2 regions of the Cobetia sp. SIMBA_158 genome follow, and region 1 is predicted to be linked to the other one. Evidence: predicted binding sites of a transcription regulator. Region 1 holds the regulator's gene; the other holds the start of a gene.
The links. Region 1 encodes LexA, which represses DNA repair genes until DNA is damaged. Its sites were predicted from a motif close to TACTGTNTANNTANACAGTA; they were not measured.
Positions count from the first base shown of each region.

Region 1 (6,447 bases):
CACCACTCGCTCGATGAGGTGCAGCAACAGCACCGCCAGCAGCAGCAGAGCGAGATTGATGCCCCACAGCGGCAGACCAAAGGTCTGCTCGACCCATTGGCGCAGCGGCTCGACCCATTGATTGATCATCTCTTCGGCAGGCGCTGCCAGTTTGTCGGCAGCAGCCTCGGTGGCGGATTGCTCAGCCATGGAAATTCCTTGCCAGTCTTCGACTCGAAAAAGGCACCGCGTGCCTGATTATTGCGCGCTACCGGACTCAGAGGCCGACCGTGCGTCAGACGCCTCGGCAGCGCCTAGCGTGCCCGAGGGCATGGCAGCCTGCTGTGATGCCTGACTGGCCGCCATCGATTCGAGCCGCGCGTGGGTGCGCCGCCAGCGTGCCAGCCCCACCAGGCCATCAAGCGTCGGGCGAGCTCGCGCATAGCGTAGCCGCGCCTGGCGCTTGCCACGGTGGCGCTGCTCATCGTCATCGAGGCTGTCGAGCACTTCGCGCGCGGCAGCCGGGTCATTGCAGACCAACGCCATGTCACAGCCGGCGTCCAGCGCCAGGCGCGCACGCTCTGCCGGGCCACCTTCCGCGACGGCCGCCGCCATGCCGAGATCATCGGAGAAGATGGCGCCCTTGAAGCCGAACTCTTCGCGCAGCAGACCCAACCAGCTGGGCGAGAAGCCCGCGGGACGTGCATCGAAATCCGGATAGATCACATGCGCCGGCATCACGCCGCCCAGGCGCTCGGCGAGGGCCGCGAAGGGCTTGAGGTCATGCTCGCGCAGCTCACGGAACGGCCGCGGATCGACCACGCGCTCCAGATGGGTATCTGCCGAGATGCCACCATGCCCCGGGTAGTGCTTGCCGACGGCGGACATGCCCGCCTCCTGCAGCCCGTCGATGAAGGCGCCGCCCACCGCGATGACGTCTTCCGGCGTGGCGCCGAAGCTGCGATCGCCAATGATGGTCGAGCCCGCCACATCGATATCCAGTACCGGCGCAAAGGTGATATCACAGCCGATGGCTGCCATTTCCATGCCCAGCAGCCAGCCGGCATCGCGTGCCAGACCCAGGCCTGCGGCCTGGGCGTCTTCGCCGCAGCCATCACAGTCACGCCCGAGACAGCACTGCGCCAGGCTGCGCATCGATGGCAGGCGTGTCACACCCTCGCGCAGACGCTGGACGCGCCCGCCTTCCTGATCGATGGCGATCAGCAGGTGGGGATTGACGCTGCGAATCTCGCGGCTCAGCTCCAGCACCTGCTCGGGAGAAGCGCAGTTGCGCGCAAACAGGATGACGCCCCCGACGGCAGGGCGTGCCAGCAGTTCACGTTCGTCGCGGGCGAGGGTCAGCCCCGCAACATCGACCATTACGGAGCCCAGTGGCTGTGTCATGTCATCCTTCCTGTCCATGGCCTGCGGCAGTGATGTCCCGTGAAGAGAGGAATCACGACCGCCAGGACTTCATGTCTTTTACGGGGCTCGGCAGCCTGGAAGAAACGTGATGAATCAGGCTGCCAGCGCGAGGAAAGGCGCAATTCTAGCCGACTGAACCCCTATCGAACAGTCGCGGCCAGCTGCGCCCTGGCAAGGGGCTGTCACGCAGATTCCGGTGACAGCTCATGGAGGGTATCAGACTCGGACACCAGCGCCTTCAGGCATGCAGCAGCACCGGAGTGCCGGACACAGCCTCGGCAAAGAGTCGCAGCAGGTCGTCATCACGCAAGCGAATGCAGCCGTGGGACGCCGCTACCCCCATGGGCTCCGTGCTGGGCGTGCCATGAAAATAGATGTAGCGGCGCAGGCTATCGACCCGCTCGCCGCGGGCATTGCGACCACGATTGACGCCGGGCTCGCGGCCGCTGAGCCACAGAATGCGCGTCAGGATCCAATCACGCTCAGGATGCTCCGCGGCAAGCTCGGGCGTGAACACCTCGCCCGTGAAGCGCCGTCCGCGATAGACGGCGCCACGCGGATTGCCCGCCCCGATGGCGGCACGAATCACATGCCAGCCGGTTGGCGTGCAACCGCTGCCGTCGAGCTCGCCGATACCGTTGAGGCCGCTGGAGATCGCGCAGGCATGCACCAGCGCATCAGGGCTGGCCGCGGGGGGCGGCGCATCACGACTGCCACTCGGCGCATCACTACGTATCTCAAGGCTCTGCCGCGAGAGATCCACCGCTACCCAGCAGGCCATCAGCTGGCCGCCTGGGTGACCGCCTCACCATCTCCGAGCGAGGCCGGCAGCGGCGCTGCCATCGCCGCGACCACCACCGGCCGCATGTGCTGGATCAGCTCGCGCACCGTGGTGTGATGGCCGTACTCGGCCTCCTCGATATCACGCAGCGCATCCAGGCCCGAGAAGGTGAAGATCACGCTGCCGAGCATGAAGTGCAGGCGCCAGAAGCGCTCGTTGTCCGGCAGATCAGGCGTCGCCAGCTTCAGAAGCTCGGCGAAGCGGCTGAAGACCGTGCCGTAATGCTCGCGAATATAGCGCCGCATGTGGCCCTGACCCTGGGTATAGGCAAGCCCGAGCAGGCGCATGAAGGTACGCAGGCTGTTGCGCTCGGCCGGCACCTCCAGCACGGTACGCGCCATCACCTCCAGCAGGACCTCCAGCGGCACCTGGCGCCCGGCGTATTGCTGCTCGACGCTGTCGAGTGCCGCGTGGAAACGCTCACTGAACGGATCGAGATAGCGCGCAAAGACCGCCTGGATCAGCGATTTCTTGGAGCCGAAGTGGTAGTTCACCGCCGCCAGATTGACCTTGGCCTTGCTGGTGATGTTGCGCAGTGAGGTCTCGGCGAAGCCGCGCTCGGCGAACAGCACCTCGGCAGTATCGAGGATGCGGGTAACGGTATCGGTCTGGGCCATGGGCGGAACCCTTGTCAGGTAGAAAAGGACTGGAGTCGTAGGTCACGGCGCAAGCCCCGCGCGGCGACTCTCTCATGAGGTGGTGCAGGTTCACCGCAAGGCGCGTTCGATCATGGTACCCGTGAGCACTACCATCGGCGAACATTCGTTTGAAACACTTTGATTCTAGCGCGCCATGCCATGACTGACAATTCTCTCGCGTTTCAAACGCCAGAGGTTTAGCCAAGCCTGATATTCCCTCAGCGCTGACCATCCCGATTCAAGGACTCGTCATGCTCGGAAACTGACCACCCCGCCAGAGCCAGGCCGGGTTCATCTCCAGACATTCACCTCCAGACATTCACCTCCAGACATTCCCTTAAAGAAAGAATGTCTCGGATATCGACAGGAAAAGTCGCCAGACAGCGATATCCCGGCGACTACCTGCCCTTTGAGGCCACCACGCAAGCCACAATGCCTTGCATGACCGCCATGACTGGATACAATGACAGTTGTATGGATGCACACCCCGTGCCGTCAGCTCAAGATGCCGCCCAGGCCAAAGGCAATGCCATGACCCAGCCGCTTACTCCGCGCCAGCAGGATGTCTTCGACTTCATCATCAAGACCATCAAGTCCTCTGGCTACCCGCCGACGCGGGCCGAAATCGCCCAGGCGCTGGGCTTCCGCTCGCCGAATGCCGCCGAGGAGCATCTGCGTGCCCTCAAGCGCAAGGGCGCCATCGAGATGGTGCCGGGCACCTCACGTGGCATTCGCGTGCCGTCGCTGGCTGACGTCGACGACAGCGCCAACGATGGTCTGCCGGTGATCGGGGAAGTGGCCGCCGGCAGTCCGATTCTTGCCAGCGAGCATATCGACCGTCACTGCCCGCTACCGAGCGACTACTTCTCGCCGGCTGCCGACTACCTGCTGCGTGTGCGCGGCGTGTCGATGAAGGACGTGGGGATTCTGGAAGGTGACCTGCTGGCCGTGCACCGCACCACCAGCGTGCGTGACGGCCAGATCGTGGTGGCACGTCTGGGGGATGAGGTCACCGTCAAGCGCTTCCGCCGTGACGGGCATTACGTGTGGCTGGAAGCCGAGAACGAGGACTTCTCGCCGATCAAGGTCGACCTGCGCACGGACAGCCTGGAGATCGAGGGTCTCGGGGTGGGCGTCATCCGCGATGGTGGCCTGCACTGAGGCCTTGACCAGCAGCGCTTTGAGCAACGAGCTTTGCCCAGCAGTACCTTTCTCGCAGAGCTCTGAGCAACAGAAAAGCCGCACGCATTGCACAAAAAAACCCGCCTCGAGGCGGGTTTTTTTGTGCGCGAAGCGCGAGCGATGGATCAGTGCACGATGCCTTCTGACTGCTCGTCCTCGTCTTCTTCGCCATCCCAAAGGCGAGTCCGGGTGATGGCGTGGTCGATCATCTCACGCGCGACCTCGAAACGATTGTCACGCAGCAGATCAGCGGCCTCGTCCGAAATGCGAATGCTGAGCAGCGGCTCACCTTCGCTTTCCGCGGCGCGCAGAATCACTTCACCATCTTCCATTTGCACAATTTCAAGTACGGCGGGATCGGACACGTCATTCCTCCTGCACGGCATCTCGCGAGATACCGGCGTCGTTGTAATCGTCAGCGCGACGGCTGGCAAGCCCGGCACCGCGTTGCCATCAGCGACGCAGAAAAAAGTACGACCACAGCCAGAGCCATGGTCGTACCGGAGAATGCAGGGCTTGCCACAATGCGATCAGTCTAGCACCCGTGAAGGCGAAACGTCACCCGATTGCCATGCGCCAGTCATCACCAGCGTGCAGCACCAGATCAACGCCTTGACCTACCACTCGACACTCGACTCACGCAGCTGCGGCAGCAGCGCCTTGAATGCCGTGATGGCGGCGCTGAGACGCTCGGCCAGCGAGGCGCTCGAGGCTGCCGCGATGATCAGACCATCACCACGCGAACGCGATTCCTCGCGGCGCGCGACGCCGCCCTCTTCATGCAGGCGGGTCACATCCGCGACCAGCTCAGACAACCAGCTGTCGGGGCGCTCCAGCAGGCTGCGCAGCTGCTCGACCTCGGCGATGGGCGTCGGCGGCGACGCCAGGCGCTCGCGCCAGCTACCCTCTGGCCAGCGCGCCGTCACGGCACACTCTTCCAACAATGACGCCAGCGCCAACTCCAGCAGGGCGAGCGCGCCCTCTTCACCGGCCATGCGACGCGCCACGGCATGCTCATCGTCGCCAGAGGCTGCTGACTGGGCCAGCAGCAACTCGGACTGATACAGCAGCTGATTGGTACGGGCACGCTGGCTCATCAGCTCTTGGCTCCCTTGCGCTTGTCCTCGACGACCCAGCGGCCGTTGTCGTAGGTCGCCTTCCAACCGGTCGCCTTGCCTTCCTCATCGGTCATGACGTATTGAGCCTTGACCTTGCGCGAGAAGCGAATCTGCGCCGGACGTCCGTCCGGATCCTGATCCGGGGCTTCGAGAATGAAGTGATACTTCTCCGGCAGCTCGTCGGCATGCGCCTTGAGCTCCTTGACCAGCGGCGGACGCGTCTCGCGATTCTTGGGGAACTGACTGGCCGCCAGGAACAGGCCACTGGCGCCATCGCGCAGCACGTAGTGGTCCTCGACCTTGACGCAGGCAAGCTCCGGCATCGGAATCGGGTCCATCTTCGGCGGCGCCACTTCACCGGACTTGAGCAGCTTGCGGGTGTTCTTGCAATTCTCGTTGGTGCAGCCGAAGTACTTGCCGAAACGCCCGGTCTTGAGCTGCATGTCGGAGCCGCACTTGTCGCACTCGATCACCGGGCCATCGTAGCCCTTGATGCGGAACTGACCTTCCTCGACCTCGTGACCGACACAGTCCGGGCTATTGCCGCAGACGTGCAGCTTGCGCTGCTCGTCGATCAGGTAGCTGTCCATCGCGGTGGCGCAGATCGGGCAGCGACGCTTGGCGCGCAGCGCATCCGTCTCGGCATCTTCACCGGCATCGGCCGCCACGGCTTCATCGCCCGGCAGCAGATCGATGGTGGTCTTGCAGCGCTCCTTGGGCGGCAGGTTGTAGCCGGAACAGCCCAGGAAGACTCCGGTCGAGGCGGTACGAATCTGCATCTCACGCCCACAGGTCGGGCAGGCGATGTCCGTCGGCACCGGCTGGTTGGGACGCATGCCCTCTTCGGACTGGGCGTGGTCCAGCTCGGCCTTGAACTCGGCGTAGAAGGTGTCCAGCAGCTCGCGCCAGTTGCGCCCGCCGTTGGCCACCTCATCGAGATAGTCTTCCATGCGCGCCGTGAAGCCGAAATCCATCAGGTCCTTGAAGGACTCGCTGAGGCGATCGGTGACGATATCGCCCAGTTTCTCGGCATAGAAGCGACGGTTTTCCAGCGCCACGTAGCCACGGTCCTGGATGGTGGAGATGATGGCGGCATAGGTGGACGGACGACCGATACCGCGCTTTTCCAGCTCCTTGACCAGGCTGGCCTCGGTGTAACGCGCCGTGGGCTTGGTGAAGTGCTGCAGCGGCTGCAGCTCGACCAGGTCCAGCTTCTCGCCGATGGCGAGGTCCGGCAGCGACTGGTCCTCTTCCTTCTTGCCCA
Region 1 covers NZ_JAWJYL010000001.1:238,246-244,692, reverse strand. Annotated here, with positions in the region: gene R2R70_RS01075 (mechanosensitive ion channel family protein) at 1-189, opposite strand, end outside; gene nagZ (beta-N-acetylhexosaminidase) at 238-1,383, opposite strand; gene R2R70_RS01065 (L,D-transpeptidase) at 1,643-2,185, opposite strand; gene R2R70_RS01060 (TetR/AcrR family transcriptional regulator) at 2,185-2,862, opposite strand; gene lexA (transcriptional repressor LexA) at 3,415-4,044, shown strand; gene R2R70_RS01050 (hypothetical protein) at 4,191-4,430, opposite strand; gene R2R70_RS01045 (DUF6586 family protein) at 4,683-5,162, opposite strand; gene topA (type I DNA topoisomerase) at 5,162-6,447, opposite strand, start outside.

Region 2 (6,447 bases), on a different contig from region 1:
TTCTGGGCCAGGCGTCGGTACGCCTTCTTGATGTCCTTGGTGTCGGCGCCACGCTCGACACCAAGCACTTCGTAATAATCACGCTTGGACATGGATCAGGTCCGCCTGGATTGCTGGCAGCCTGAGGCTGCCGGTCTGTTCTGGAATGCCGGTTGTCACCGGTGGCTCGCGGCTAGCGCAAGGCGCCACCGATGCAAACGACAACGCGGGACACCTTCACAAGGCTCCCGCGCTGTCATCAGACGTCGTTCAAGAAATCCCTCAGGACTTCTTGTCGTCGTTGACTTCCTCGTACTCGGCGTCAACCACGTCGTCGTCCTGCTTCTTGCCAGCCTGACCTTCGGCAGCCTGCTCACCCTGGGCACCCTGCTCGGCGTAGAGCTTCTGCGCCAAGTTGCCGGACGCTTCGGTCAGTGCATCCAGCTTGGCCTGGATCGCATCCTTGTCGTCGCCTTTCAGGGCTTCTTCCAGCTCGGAGATCGCCGTCTCGATGGCTTCCTTCTCGCTGGCTTCGGCCTTGTCACCGGCTTCGGTCAGGGTCTTCTTGGTCGCGTGAATCATGCCGTCGGCCTGATTGCGCAGCTGGACCATTTCCTCGAACTTCTTGTCTTCGTCGGCGTTGGCTTCCGCGTCACGCACCATCTGTTCGATCTCGTCGTCGGACAGGCCGCCGGAAGACTTGATGACGATGGACTGTTCCTTGCCGGTCGCCTTGTCCTTGGCGGACACGTTCAGGATACCGTTGGCATCCAGGTCGAAGGCGACTTCGATCTGCGGCACACCGCGCGGTGCCGGCGGAATGTCGGCCAGGTCGAAGCGACCCAGAGACTTGTTCTGCGCGGCCTGCTTGCGCTCACCCTGCAGGACGTGGATGGTCACCGCGCCCTGGTTGTCGTCAGCGGTGGAGAACACCTGGGACTTCTTGGTCGGGATGGTGGTGTTCTTCTCGATCAGCGGCGTCAGCACGCCACCCATGGTCTCGATACCGAGGGTCAGCGGCGTCACGTCCAGCAGCAGCACGTCCTTGACGTCGCCGCCCAGCACGCCGCCCTGGATACCGGCGCCGACGGCGACCGCTTCATCCGGGTTGACGTCCTTGCGGGCTTCCTTGCCGAAGAACTCGGCCACCTTGGACTGCACCAGCGGCATGCGAGTCTGACCACCGACCAGGATGACGTCGTCGATCTCGGAGGCGGACAGGCCAGCGTCGGACAGCGCGGTCTGGCACGGCTTCAGGGAGCGTGCGACCAGGTCGTCGACCAGAGACTCGAGCTTGGAACGGGTCACCTTGACGTTCAGGTGCTTCGGACCGGTGTTGTCAGCCGTGATGTACGGCAGGTTCACGTCGGTCTGCTGAGCGCTGGACAGCTCGATCTTGGCCTTCTCGGCGGCTTCCTTCAGACGCTGCATGGCGAGGTTGTCGCCGGACAGATCGATACCGCTGTCCGCCTTGAACTGGTCAACCAGGTAGTTGATCAGGTGCATGTCGAAATCTTCACCACCCAGGAAGGTGTCGCCGTTGGTGGCGAGCACTTCGAACTGGGTCTCACCGTCGACGTCGGCGACTTCGATGATGGAGATATCGAAGGTACCGCCGCCCAGGTCGTAGACCGCGATGGTCTTGTCACCACGGGACTTGTCCATGCCGTAGGCGAGGGCTGCGGCAGTCGGCTCGTTGATGATGCGCTTGACGTCGAGACCCGCGATGCGGCCGGCGTCCTTGGTCGCCTGACGCTGGGAATCGTTGAAGTAGGCCGGCACGGTGATGACGGCTTCGGTGACTTCTTCACCGAGGTAGTCTTCCGCGGTCTTCTTCATCTTCTTGAGGATTTCCGCACTGATCTGCGGCGGTGCCATCTTCTTGTCTTTCACCTGCACCCAGGCGTCGCCGTTGTCGGCTTCGACAATCTTGTACGGCACCATCTTGATGTCTTTCTGAACCACATCATCCTTGAACTTGCGACCGATCAGGCGCTTGACCGCGAAGAGAGTGTTCTCCGGGTTGGTCACTGCCTGACGCTTGGCCGACTGGCCGACCAGAATCTCGTTGTCGTCGGTGTAAGCGATGATGGACGGTGTGGTGCGACCGCCTTCAGCGTTTTCGATGACCTTGGTTTTCTCGCCGTCGAGCACTGCCACACAGGAGTTGGTAGTACCCAAGTCAATACCGATGATGCGTCCCATAATCGTATACCTCGAATCTGTTGCTAGCCTGAAAGATAAGTCTGGATGTCGGCACCTTGTGTCGGTGCCTGAACTTGTTTCTCTAGATGGGGTCGCGTGTCAGGGTTTCAAGACCCGGCCGGGCAAATTTTCCCGGGCCGGATCGCCCTGAGCCCCCACAGGGCGCGATCCAACGCCTATCGGGCGTCGGGAGCGCGCAGGCCTCAGGAGGCCTTGCTGACTGCCACCATCGCCGGACGCACCAGGCGGCCATTGAGGGTGTAACCCTTCTGCATCACGTCGATGACGCTGTTCGGCTCCGCGTCCGGGGACGGCACCATGGCGACAGCCTGATGGTATTCCGGATCGAAGGGCTCGCCATGCGGATCCAGCTGCTCGACGCCTGACTTGTTCAGGGCATCCAGCTGCATTTTCAAGGTCATCTCGATGCCTTCGACGTGGGTCTTGGCCGCTTCGTCACCCGACATGGATTCCAGTGCCTTCTCGAGGGAATCCACCACCGGCAGCATTTCCTTGACGAACTTCTCCAGCGCGAACTTGCGCGCCTTCTCGGCGTCCTGCTCGGCACGACGGCGCGCGTTCTGCGCATCGGCAGCCGCACGCAGCGCCTGGTCCTTGGCTTCCTTGACGGCCTGCTCAAGCTCTTCGACCTGGGCGGCCAGCATCTCGGCTTCCGGGTTGTCCACCAGAGAGCCTTCGGCGCCGGTATCGTCGGCATCCAGTACGTTGTCGATCACTTCACCTTCCGGCGTTTCCGGCTGCGGCTCGGCATCGCGAGCGGCACGCTGAAGCTCTTCATCCATCGGGGTCTGCGGGTCCTGAGCCATGCTGATCTCCTGCGGGCCGGCGTCTATGCGCCATTGCCCTGATTCGTGGCCTGCTGAGCTTGTCGCGAAGCATCACGCGCACTGGCTGACAGACAGGCCATGAGTTGCCTTGAGAGGCAGCAAGGCCAGGCCATTGCTGCCGACTGAAAGTGTCAGTGCCTCTATATGGGGACAGCACATCGCTTCTCAAGCCTTGCCGCGGGCTTTTCTCCCCACTGAGTCCGGCATGGATTGAAGGCCACCCGAACGTGCTGTATAAAAAGCCATGTTCACTGTATAAACATACTGTATGGCGACACCGTAGCCCGCCCATCGAGTCCGGGTCCGCTGATGTTCCCCCAGCACGGCGTACGTCAAAGCCCCCTCGGAGGTAGTCATGCTGCTGCAACTCGCCATCCAAGATTTTGCCATCGTCGAAACGCTGGAACTCGATTTCCGCCGCGGCATGACCGCCATCACCGGCGAGACCGGTGCCGGCAAGTCCATCCTGCTCGGCGCCCTCGGCCTGTGTCTGGGCGAGCGCGCCGATGCCGGCAGCGTGCGGCATGGCGCCGACCGCGCCGACCTCATCGCGCGTTTCGATATCAGTGAGCTTGGCGATGCCCGTCAGTGGCTGGATGAGCGCGAACTGGGCAGCGACGACTGCCTGCTGCGTCGCGTCATCACCGCCAGCGGCCGCTCCAAGGCCTGGATCAACGGCACGCCCTGCACCATCGCCGACCTGCGCGAGCTGGGCGAGCACCTGATCGACATCCACTCCCAGCACGCCCATCACTCCCTGCTCAAGGAAGAGACGCATCTGCGTCAGCTCGACGAATATGCGGGCCTGGAGACTCAGGCTGCCCAGTTGCGCGAGGACTTCCGTCACTGGCAGGAGGCGCATCGTCGCCTCAAGCGCATGAGCAATGATGGCGATGAGGTACGTGCGCGTCGCCAGCTGTTGCGCTATCAGGTCGAGGAGCTCGATGAACTGGCGCTGTGCGAAGGGGAGCTGGAAGCCCTGGAACAGGAGCAGGAAACGCTGGCCAATGCCGAGCAGATTCTGGCCGAGGCGCAGTCCGCCGCCGAGTGCTGTGATCACGACGAAGAAGGTGCGTTGCCACGCCTCAACCAGGCCCTGGCGCGCCTGGCGCATCTGCCGGGCAACGAACATGGCTCACTGGCCAGTGCGCTGGGTATGCTCGAGGAAGCGCGCATCCAGATAGAAGAAGCGGCGCGTGAACTGCATCGCTTCGTGGAAGTCACCGAACTCGATCCCGAGCGTCTGGCCTTCGTCGATGAGCGCCTGAGCCGCATTCACCAGATCGCACGCAAGCATCATGTGATGCCGGACGAGCTGCATGGCCTTCATCAGCGCCTGAGCGAAGAACTCGACGGCCTGGGTGGCGATGAGGAGGCCATCGAAGCCTTGCGGGAAGAAGTGGCTCAGCGTCGCGAGGCCTGGAAGGGGCTGGCGAGTGAGGTAAGCGCCAAACGCGCCACTGCCGCCCCGCAACTGGCCAGCGACATCCAAGACCAGCTGGCCTTCCTCGGCATGGGCAAGACCACCTTCGAGGTCGCCATCGAGGCGCGGGAGCGCCCGCAGCCCGAGGGCATGGAACGCATCCACTTCCGCATCAGCGCCAACCCGGGGCAGCCGCCACGTGCGCTGGCCAAGGTCGCCTCCGGCGGCGAGCTCTCGCGTGTGTCACTGGCGATCCAGGTCGTGGCCGCCAGTCGCTCGACCATCCCCAGCCTGGTCTTCGATGAAGTCGATGTCGGCATCTCCGGCGCTACCGCCGAGATCGTCGGCCAGCTGCTGCGTCGCCTGGGCGACAAGGGCCAGGTGCTGACCGTCACTCACCTGCCGCAGGTCGCCGCACAGGCGCATCAGCACCTGCATATAGAGAAGCAGGCCGAGAAGGACACGACCCGCACCCATATGGCGCTGCTGGATGAAAGCGGCCGTGTGCGCGAGCTGGCACGCATGCTGGGCGGCATTCATCTCTCCGAGCAGACCCTCGCCCACGCCCGCGAGATGCTCGGCGCTGCCGACAGCCGCCACTGAGCACTGTCGTCAAAGTCGCCGTCGCCGTCGCCGTCGCCGTTCATGCACTGCCAGCGACGTCCATTCGTCCAATGATGCTCCTCAACAAGACGAACGCCAGAGTCATGGATTGAGGAAACATGAACGCCAGATACACGAACGGCCGCCCCTGAGGGCGGCCGTTCGTGTATCTGGCCGGAGAAGGCTCTCCGGCCACGTCATCCCTGACGCAACCCGCGTCAGCTATCGCTCTTGTCACCCTTGGGGCGCACGTAGAGCACTAGCGCATGCTCGACCAGCTCATAGCCGTGCTCCTCGACGATCTCGCGCTGACGGCGCTCGATCTCGGGATCACAGAACTCTATGATCTCGCCGCTGTCCAGACATACCATGTGGTCATGGTGTTCTTCCTGGGACAGTTCGAAGACGGCGTGACCGCCATCGAAGTTGTGACGCATCACCAGTCCCGCTGTTTCAAACTGGGTGAGCACACGATAAACCGTCGCCAGACCGACATCTTCGCCAGCCTCAAGCAACGCCTTGTACACGTCCTCGGCACTCAGGTGTCGATCCGTCGATTTCTCGAGGATCTGCAGGATCTTGACTCGCGGTAGGGTTACCTTGAGTCCCGCCTTGCGCAGTTCATGGTTCTGATCGGCCATGCTGGGGTACTCTTCGCAGTCGCTTGATGTATCAGGTATGATCGGCCAAGGCAAAACGATAGGGAATCTTCAGGGCAAATGCAAAACTTGATCAAAACAGTCGCCTTTTGCAGCGCCCTGTCGCTGCTCACCGGGTGCAGCTACTTCAGCGTCTACAAGCGCGACCTTCCTCAGGGCAACCTGATCAAGCCGGAAATGGTCGAGCAATTGAAGCCGGGCATGAGCCGCGAACAGGTCATCTACGTGATGGGCTCACCGCTGCTGACCGCCCCCTTCAGTGAGGATAGCTGGGACTACGTCTATCGCCTCAAGAAAGCGGATGGCGAAATCATCAACAAGCGCGTGACGTTGACCTTCGCAGGCGATTCACTCTCCAACATCGACAAGAGCGGCGACATCGACCAGGAAACCGTCATCGTGCCGGACCTGGACATCGACCCTCGCGCGGCACAGCCTAACCGTGCTGAACCCAAGGCAGGCGCAGCCGACCTGCCTGAAGAGCGCTGATCACTGTCCTCTTCACTCAGTGACAAGCCAGAACAACAGCGGGGCACCTTTCAAGGTGCCCCGCTGTTTTTGATTCTCGCCTGTATCTCGTCTTACTGAGCGGCGCGAGCGGCCTTGTCGGCGCGCCGCTTGCGTGCAAGCTTGGGGTCGGTGATCAAGGCGCGATAGACCTCGACTCGATCCCCGGCGTCCAGCACATGCTCATCGGGCTTGCGCAGCGCCTTGCCGAAGATGCCCAGGT
Region 2 covers NZ_JAWJYL010000005.1:51,114-57,560, forward strand. Annotated here, with positions in the region: gene dnaJ (molecular chaperone DnaJ) at 1-92, opposite strand, end outside; gene dnaK (molecular chaperone DnaK) at 262-2,184, opposite strand; gene grpE (nucleotide exchange factor GrpE) at 2,388-3,011, opposite strand; gene recN (DNA repair protein RecN) at 3,388-5,058, shown strand; gene fur (ferric iron uptake transcriptional regulator) at 5,277-5,699, opposite strand; gene R2R70_RS09585 (outer membrane protein assembly factor BamE) at 5,778-6,206, shown strand; gene R2R70_RS09590 (RnfH family protein) at 6,299-6,447, opposite strand, start outside.
Region 2: the regulator LexA is predicted to act here: its motif matches at 3,282-3,301, upstream of recN (DNA repair protein RecN).